One region of the Cytobacillus mangrovibacter genome, then DNA from elsewhere that is predicted to be linked to it. Evidence: predicted binding sites of a transcription regulator. Region 1 holds the regulator's gene; the other holds the start of a gene.

Evidence for each region. The regulator LexA, encoded in region 1, represses DNA repair genes until DNA is damaged. The targets are predictions, from matches to a motif close to CGAACATATGTTCG.
Region 2: ACFYKT_RS16795 (YolD-like family protein) is a predicted target of LexA. The motif match lies at 2,208-2,221, and genes of this name have one in related genera.

What each region holds. Positions count from the first base shown of each region.
Region 1 covers NZ_JBIACJ010000001.1:356,562-361,361, reverse strand. The annotation lists gene ACFYKT_RS01800 (MerR family transcriptional regulator) at 395-796, shown strand; gene glnA (type I glutamate--ammonia ligase) at 831-2,165, shown strand; gene lexA (transcriptional repressor LexA) at 2,486-3,109, opposite strand; gene yneA (cell division suppressor protein YneA) at 3,264-3,587, shown strand; gene ACFYKT_RS01780 (YneB family resolvase-like protein) at 3,608-4,258, shown strand; gene ACFYKT_RS01775 (DUF896 domain-containing protein) at 4,331-4,564, shown strand; gene tkt (transketolase) at 4,734-4,800, shown strand, end outside.
Region 2 covers NZ_JBIACJ010000009.1:156,213-161,012, forward strand. The annotation lists gene ACFYKT_RS16785 (lipase/acyltransferase domain-containing protein) at 1-128, opposite strand, end outside; gene ACFYKT_RS16790 (Y-family DNA polymerase) at 541-1,806, opposite strand; gene ACFYKT_RS16795 (YolD-like family protein) at 1,818-2,147, opposite strand; gene ACFYKT_RS16800 (hypothetical protein) at 2,253-2,471, shown strand; gene ACFYKT_RS16805 (YolD-like family protein) at 2,474-2,713, shown strand; gene ACFYKT_RS16810 (hypothetical protein) at 2,736-2,885, opposite strand; gene ACFYKT_RS16815 (DUF4359 domain-containing protein) at 2,963-3,265, shown strand; gene ACFYKT_RS16820 (helix-turn-helix transcriptional regulator) at 3,278-3,475, opposite strand; gene ACFYKT_RS16825 (FtsK/SpoIIIE domain-containing protein) at 3,740-4,800, shown strand, end outside.

The DNA.
Region 1 (4,800 bases):
TCTATTTAATTAGCTATTGAGTGAGCGCTTCTTTATATGAAAGACAATATACAGTTGAAAATTAAGTGAAATCGTCTTCATACAAAAGATGAGGGCCAAAACTTATTCGAAATCGTGAAAAAAATCTTTCATCAAGGGGATGAAGGCCAAAACTTGTTCAAAAACAGAAAAAGTGTCCTTCATTACGTACGATTGAGCAAATAACAGAAAAAAGCAACTTGAAAATCCCAATCCTTCTTTAAGAGAATTGGGATTTTTTTATGTTCCTTGTTTTACTAAAAACTCAATAGTTAGTAACAAGAAAAATTGATGTTAGATAACCTAACATCAATTTGACAAATAACCTAACATCATTTATATTAAGTAAAGAAAATGAGAAAAGGAGGAGAAATGCGTGACTGGAAGCAAGATTCGTCGTTCCATGCCGCTTTTTCCAATTGGGCCTGTCATGCAGCTAACTGAATTAACTGCAAGACAAATTCGATATTATGAAGAGCACCAATTGATTTCTCCAGCCAGATCTGAAGGCAATAGAAGAATGTTTTCGTTAAACGATATTGATAAGTTGCTTGAAATTAAAGATCTAATTGATCAAGGCATTAATTTGGCTGGGATAAAACAGCTATTTTTTGTGAAAAATCAAGATGTGCTTGCAGCAGATTTAAGACCTGTTAAAACAGATCGTGAATTATCCAATGACGAGATTAGAAGGCATCTTAGAAAAGAAATTGTTCAAGCAGGAAGATTCAATCACCCATCATCAACTCAAGGGAATGTCACTCGTTTCTTCCATTGATGAATGGGAAATAAGTTAGGGAGGAATTTTTAATATGTCAAGGTTCACAAAAGAGGATATTAAACGGATTTCAGAGGAAGAAAATGTAAAGTTCATTCGACTGCAGTTTACAGACATTTTAGGGACTATAAAAAATGTAGAGATTCCTATTAGTCAGCTTGAAAAAGCACTTGATAATAAAATGATGTTTGATGGTTCATCAATCGAAGGGTTTGTTCGAATTGAAGAATCTGATATGTACTTATTTCCAGATTTAGATACGTGGGTAGTGTTTCCTTGGACAGCTGAAAAAGGCAAGGTTGCCCGACTTATTTGTGATATCCATAATGCAGATGGTACTCCTTTTCAAGGGGATCCCCGTAATAACTTAAAACGTATATTGAAGGAAATGGAAGAAATAGGGTTTACGAATTTCAACCTTGGCCCAGAACCAGAATTCTTCTTATTTAAGCTTGATCAAAATGGTGAACCAACATTAGAGTTAAACGATAACGGTGGATATTTTGACTTAGCTCCAACAGATCTTGGAGAAAATTGTCGTCGTGATATCGTTCTTGAATTGGAAGAAATGGGATTTGAAATTGAGGCATCACATCATGAAGTGGCGCCAGGGCAGCATGAGATTGACTTTAAATATGCTGATGCACTAACAGCTTGTGACCAAATTCAAACGTTCAAACTTGTTGTAAAAACAATTGCACGTAAGCACGGACTTCATGCTACATTTATGCCAAAGCCATTATTCGGGGTTGCAGGATCTGGCATGCATTGCAATGTATCCTTATTTAAAGAAGGGAAGAACGCTTTCTTTGATGAAAAAGGAGACTTGCAAATGAGTGATACAGCACGTCAATTTATTGCAGGTATACTCAAACATGCGACAAGCTTTACAGCTGTAACGAATCCGACAGTCAACTCTTTTAAGCGTTTAGTACCAGGATATGAAGCACCGTGTTATGTAGCGTGGTCTGCACAGAATCGTTCACCATTAATTCGTATTCCTTCTTCAAGAGGAGTAAGTACACGCGTAGAGGTTCGAAGTGTTGATCCTGCAGCCAATCCATATCTGGCAATGGCTGTCTTACTTAAAGCTGGTCTTGATGGTATTAAAAACAATCTTGTTCCACCAGCATCTGTTGATCGCAATATATATGTGATGAGCAAAGAAGAGCGCATAGCTGAGGGCATTGATGATCTTCCATCAACGCTTGCTGAAGCGCTAGTTAAATTAAAAGAAAATGAAACGATCGTTTCTGCTCTAGGTGATCATATTTTTGAGCACTTTGTTGAAGCGAAAGAAATCGAATGGGATATGTTCCGTACTCAAGTCCATCCATGGGAGCGCGAGCAGTATTTATCGATGTATTAATAAAAAGAGGCTGGGACATAACTAATTTAGCTGTGTCCAAAGCCGAATGATAAATTTTTTTTAATATCTAAATACAGAAAGCCGAACTATTGCAAAATGCTGTGTTAGCATTTCTAATAATAGTTCGGCTTTTTAAGTTGCTGAAAACCTTTTGTCCCAGTCTCTTTTTGTGTTTAATGCCTAACAAAATTCTTATTTTCCAAACTTAAAAAATAGATACAAATATACAATGATAGTTTGAATTAAATGGTGTTGGTGGCAGTAAATAAGGAATAGGGAAACCTCTACAATCGAGGTTTCCCTATTTATTAGGCATAAGATTAATGAATGTCGCGATATACTCCGATAACTTTTCCTAAAATAGAAACATTGCGGAGAATAATTGGCTCCATTGTTGAATTTTCTGGTTGAAGCCTGATTCGATCTTTTTCTTTGAAGAATCTCTTAACGGTTGCTTCATCTTCTTCTGTCATTGCAACGATAATATCCCCATTATTAGCTGTGCTTTGCTGTCTTACAATTACGTAATCGCCATCTAATATTCCAGCCTCAATCATACTTTCTCCCATAATCTCAAGCATGAAAACTTGCTCATCTGCAGGTGCAAGTCTTTCTGGTAATGGAAAATACTCCTCGACATTCTCAATAGCTGTGATTGGTAAACCAGCTGTTACTTTTCCAACGATAGGCACATTCACTACTTTATAATTTAGAGTTCCTGCTCCTTCATCTAAATCAAGAATTTCAATGGCACGCGGTTTAGTAGGGTCTCTTCGTATTAATCCCTTTGTTTCTAATCTAGCAAGATGTCCGTGTACGGTTGAACTTGATGCTAGACCGACTGCTTCCCCGATTTCTCTGACGGATGGTGGATAACCTTTTAATCTAACCTCATCTTTAATGAAGTCTAATATATCCTGCTGTCTTTTCGATAATTTTACCATCATAATTACACCTCTTATGATTTTCTTTTCCTAATTATAGCATCTTTAATATATATGTACAAACATAAGTTCGAATATTTGTTGACATAAAACAAATGTTCGGTTTATAATCGAGTTATCAAACGAACGTATATTCTTATTGAGGTGCTGGAAGATGAAAAAATTGTGGAATCGATATTCTTATGCTATTATTTTACTCGTTTTAAGCTTATTTACTACATTTATACTTGTTTGTCAGCTTGATAGACTAGATGATGATGCACTAATGAAAATTACTATTAATGAAGGAGATTCACTTTGGCAAATTGCAGAGGAATTTTCTGAAGAACATAAATTAACTTCCAAGGAATTTGTAAAATGGGTGGAAAGTAAGAATGGAATTTCTGGAGATCGAATCTATCCTGGAGATGAACTTGTGATTCCTATTATTCAAAAAAAGGAGAAGGGAACGGAAGTAGCGAGTTCTCAAAGTAAATAGGCATTAAGGAAGGACTAAGTATGAAAGCAATAATATACTGCCGTGTCAGTACAACTAAGCAAACGCAGGAAACATCCCTTGCTAGACAAGAAGAAGAGTTAACAAAGCTCGCTAATGATCAGGGATTTCAAATAGTTAAGATTATTAAAGAACAAGCAAGCGGCTTTGAACTTGATAGAGATGGAATTCTCGAGCTTTTATCGCTTATGAAAGAAAAGCAGATAGAAGTAATTCTTATCCAGGATGAAACAAGACTAGGTCGCGGCAATGCAAAGATTGCGATCCTTCATTGTATTTTAAAAGAAGGGATTAAATTATACAGTATTTCACACAATGGTGAGCTGCAGCTTTCTGAATCAGACTCAATGGTTTTAAATATTGTTGGAATGGTAGAGGAATACCAAAGGAAACTACATAATATTAAGATCAAACGTGGGATGAGGAGGGCTGTGAAAAATGGATACAGACCTGAAAAAAACTTAGCGAATTTGGGTGCCCATTCTGGCAGAGAACGTATCGAAGTACCTATTGAAGAAATTGTTAGACTGAGGAAAAATAAATTGACCTTTTCAGAGATTGCGGCTACTTTAAGGGGATTCGGCTACGATATTTCAAAAGCAACTGTGCATAGAAGGTTTCAGGAATATACTGAATCCAATTCAAGTGAGTGAACTTTTCTTGTCAAAAGTTCGCATTTCTAGTATTATGGCAGTTGAGTTTAATGAATAAAAAGGAGCCTTATTATGCTGCCTAAAGACAAACTTGCGCGTATCAATACGCTTGCAAAGAAAGCAAAGGAATCAGGTCTAACTGAAGTAGAAGCCAAGGAACAATCTGCTCTACGGAGGGAATACTTAGAGACATTTCGCTCTTCCATGTTAAATACGCTTAAAGGGGTTACGATTGTTGATCCTAATGGGGATGATGTTACACCTAAAAAGCTCAAAGAGGTTCAGAATAAGAGCCATCTTCATTAAAAGAAGGAATACATGGTTTTGTATTCCTTCTTTACATATGGTTGTATGTTTGTGACAAAATATGAAATACAGCGGATTTTTCCTTGTCAATGATACAATATATTGAATATCGAGGAAGCAGTCTATATTATTAAAAGAGTAGTGATTACTCATAGAGGAGATGTATTTGATGTTTGATCAAAATGATGCTTTATCAATAAACTCGATTCGTACTTTATCTATTGATGCCATTGAAA
Region 2 (4,800 bases), on a different contig from region 1:
GGTGTTAAACTCTTTAGATAATGCTCTTGAGATCCATAATGTAAGGGCCAAATTTTTTTACCTTCTTTTTTTAATACGCTACCCATTGTTCCATGAATAATAATTACACCAACTCGTAAATCTGACAAAATTGTTACCCCCTAAAAATTAGTAGGGCTCAGTCCTAGACATATTAATACATATTATGCTAGATTAATAGTGAATTTAAATTAAATAGGCGACTGAGCCTGGCGCGTTCTTAATAAGAACGTGTCTTTTTTTGTATTTATTTATTTGATTTTGTCAAAAACTATAATACCACATATTTGTTAATTTCCAATGCTTTTACAACATACTTTAAATTAGTTATAACACCCTACGGAGTGAGGAGTTACAACTAATGTTTCTTTAATCTATTTAGCAATTTCCTCCTTTGTAATCTCTCAAGTACTATCAAAAACAATTCCATCACTTTTCAAGGTGCCATTTTAACATCACACTAACAGTACCTAATCCATGATTTTAATATTGTATGGGAAAATAAAAAGCTTAACTAAAGAGTTAAGCTTTATGTCCACCTAAAAGACCCGATCGATGTTTAGTTGTCCCTGCCCTCGTATAAGAGACAGCGCGCAGAATAGCAGCTGCCCCATATTTATTACGAATCTTATCCATCGCATATCCAATTTCTCGCTTTTTCCACCCGTCCACATCAAACAAATCAAGTTGCATTTCATAATCGTCAACTAGTTGGGTTATCGAGAGTGAAACAGAGCGAACCGTTTGTCCTCTATAGTTTTCTTTCATAAGCTGCAAGCACACATTATAAATATCCATCGTCACATTTGTAGGATTCTCAATTGTCCTGGAACGATTAAATCCACCGCCAAATTCATCCTTGCTATATCCCAAGCTAAAACTTATCGTCCTTCCTGCTTTCCTTTTATCCCTTGCTCTTTTCGCTACCTCTTCGCACATTTCGAGTATAACAGTCTTTATCTCGCGTTCTTCTTTATAATCCCGCATTAAAATTTGGCTCTTCCCGAAACTAACTTGCCCTTTTAAAATAGGTGGACCGATTTCGGATAGATCCACACCCCATGCATGGTGAAACAACTGATTCCCCATGACGCCAAATTTCTTCTCTAACGACTCTAGTGGATAGTTAGCTAGTTGGCCAACATTAAATATCCCCATGCTATTTAGTGTATTTTGCACACGTCGGCCGATGCCCCACATTTCTGAAAGGGGAGAGACTGGCCATAATTTCTTGGGAATATCATCATATGTCCACTTAGCAATCCCTCCAGGTGCCTTCTTAGATTCAAGATCTAGTGCAAGCTTAGCCATCAACATGTTTGGTCCTATGCCGGCAGTACATGGCAGTCCAAAATCACGCATAAGATCTGACTGTATCTGCTGAGCAATCTCAAACGGAGTTCCCCAGATCTTTTCTAAGCCTTTTACGTCAAGAAAAGATTCATCCACGGAATAAGTGTGTACTGCATTAGGCGGCACGTATCGATAAAACAGTTTTGTGATCTCTGTTGACACTTTGATAAACAAGCTCATTTTAGGGTTAACAATTATTATCCTCGGATCGTTAGGAATTTCAAATAAACGGTTTGTTGTCTTGATGCCGAAGTCCCTCTTAAGAGCAGGGGAAGCAGCTAGGACAACACTTCCTTGCCGATCAATACTGCCAACCACAGCAAGGTAACAAGTCATAGGGTCTAATCCCATTTCTACTGCAGCCACACTTGCATAAAAGCTTTTCATGTCGATGCATAATATTTGTCGCTCAGGAAATTGTGTGTAGTCGATCATAGTGTCATACCTCACTCTGGTTGGATGTTGATCAGATTTTCAAACGGTACGTGGTGGAAATAGCCAAGCTTATCTTTCAGAATTAATTGGCTTTTAAGGTGATTTATAAAATGAACTGTACCAGTCAATTTGTTTGTAAAACCATTATCGAATATATCAATGACTAGAGTTTCATCGGATTCCATAGCCCCACAAATTATCAGTTCGAACTCTTCTATAGCTTGTTCGTCTAGTTCAGGTTGTTTAATCCGTTCTTCATCTAGTGCTGCTTTCTTAAGTTCTTGCACATGTTCTGGAAGCATCATAGCTGTCCATTTAATAGTCCCACGGTCTTTTATCATAATTCCAACTCCTTTTTAATATATTATATACAAACATTCGTTCGATATTCAACTTGATTTCAAACAAATGTTCGTATAAAATATTGGTAAAGGGAGGTCAGATTGATGAGAAGTTTACTTATAAGGGCTTCAGCAAGTGGAGCAATATTAGAAATGATATACTTGGACAATAAGGGAAATGTTAGCCAGCGCAGGATTAAAGTGTTATCAGTTAAAGAAGAGTCATTTAGGGCATATTGCTACACGAGGAAGCAGCAGAGGACCTTTAAGTTTGCTAATGTCTTGTCGGCAGGACCAGCACGTAAAATGAGGAGAGGGGCATAATAATGGCTAAAGTAAAGAAAAAAAGACCAACAAGAGACGAGTTCGAGCTCGAGGAGCTTGGTAATACGCTTGTAGAGGCACATGATGAAAAATCAGAAGTAATATTAGATGTCTGGGAAAAAGAACCTGTTCAAGGAAATATTATAAAGATGGATAGCCGTACGAGGTTAATTCATATAGAAAAAAACTCTGTAATTACTAAAGTTCCGTTTATGGACATTATGAAAGTTAATACTATATAAAAACCGCCTCCTAATGAGACGGTTATTTTTCTTTGAAGTCGAAATCCATTAATGCTTTGTGCTGGGCAATTGTAATGTCATAAAACATTATAATTTTCCTTATTTCCTCAGGTGTCTTACTGCCTTTTTTCATTTCCTCAATTAATTCCTTCCAATCATCATCTTTTGTCAACTAAATCACCCCTTTAAAAAATGTATAAAAACAAATAGATTGTAAATAATATTACCAAAAAGTATTTGGGTGAAGATATGAAAAAAGGCTATGTTCTTTCATTACTGATATTAATTTTAGTTTTGTTTGCTGCCACATCTAATCCTTCTAAAAGTGATTATGTTGCTTGGGTTAAGGAGGGAATTCAAGAGGAAGAAGGCTTTCTGCTTGGAATGATAAGTGGACCTCTACTGAATGGTTACACAACTAAGAAAAGCTATGGAGTATTTACTGTATTCGAAACATCAATTGATAAAAATGATGAAGATAAATTAGTTGCAATAGGATTGCTTAACAATTTCATATGGATAAAAGGATTCCCAGAAGACCCGCCAAAATAATGGTGGGTCTTTTTAATCGATCTGGTCCCCCCATAAATTCTCTACTGTATCATTAAGTGCTCTTGCAATCCGGATAGCAGCTGGCAAGGAGGGGAGTGATTCACCTCGAACAATCAAGCTATATGCTCCAGGTGTTAGTTTTGATTTTTGTGCAATAAATGCTTGTTTTACACCAGTTTCCTTATGATACGTTTGCAATTTCGTCTCCATTAACAATCACCTCACTTTAAAATTCTATAAAAAAAATGCTTGTCCTCTAAATTATTTAGTTTTAGGACAAACATATAGCCACATATCCTATACCATTCAGCAAGATATACGTTTTTCCCTTCGTTAGCAGTAGACGTTTTAAAAGTCGGTAGCTGAACGAATAACCGAAGTGATCCATCATTGATGTGACGGCGACCTAGGCGGAATCTATCTATGCGTTTATCTTGCAACTATTACTACGTAATATCCAAAGGAGGGGTGGCGTTGATCTTTGAGATTTTTACTACAACTTTAATGGGTGGTTTGGCAGGTTATTCTTTCATAAAAAAATCTGGTATTTCAAATGATGCAGACAAAATTCAAAGGATTTTTAAAAATGCAGGAATGACGATCAGGGAGGATGGTCAAGTAAAGACAATTCGCTTGCAGCGCAAAAGAAAAATAGAAGGGGGAACGGAGTACATTTATCAGTTGCCATTGGGGATGTCATCGCAGGAAATTATTGATAAGCAGCATGTTCTAGAGGATGGACTGAATATCAAGGACAAAATATTTCAGTTCCAGTTATCAGATTTATTTCAAATTAAGTTTGACAAAACACTGATAAAACAAATAAAAAGTCTTTCTACTGGTAAAAAATCTAAAAAGGAAATTGAAATTGAATTTGATGGAATGCTGAAGATAAAAGTGTTTAATAAAGGATTACAGGAACGTTATGATTGGAGCGAAGATTATCTTAAGCGAGATAGTTGGTCTGTATCAATTGGAAAAACACGTTCAAATATTATAAGGCATGATTTCGATGAACATAAGCATTTGATTATAGCTGGTGCCACTGGTTATGGGAAAAGTGCACTTCTTAAATTAATTGTTACGTCATTAGTCTGCCAGCAGCCAGAACATACAAATCTACATTTGGTTGATTTAAAAGGCGGTTCAGCTTTTCAGCGCTTCAAGAACTTGAAGCAAACAAGAAATTTCACTCGAGAGCCAGAAGGAGCAAAAGAAATATTAAAGGACATTCAGCAGCAAATGGAAGAAGCGTATAAAGAAATAGTTGATGCTGGATACGAGGACATTAAGGAGTCCGGGATCAAGGATCGCCATTTTATAATTATCGATGAGGCCGCAGATATAGCAGATGATGCAGTGGCCATGGAAGTCGTAACCGATATTGCAAGGAAGGGAAGGGGCGCAGGCTACTATTTAATTTACGGAACGCAGTATCCTTCGAGTCAATCCATTCCCCAACAGACAAAGAGAAATATTCCAGTACGGTTATGCTTTGTATTGGATGATGCCACTGCATCAAATACAGCACTTGG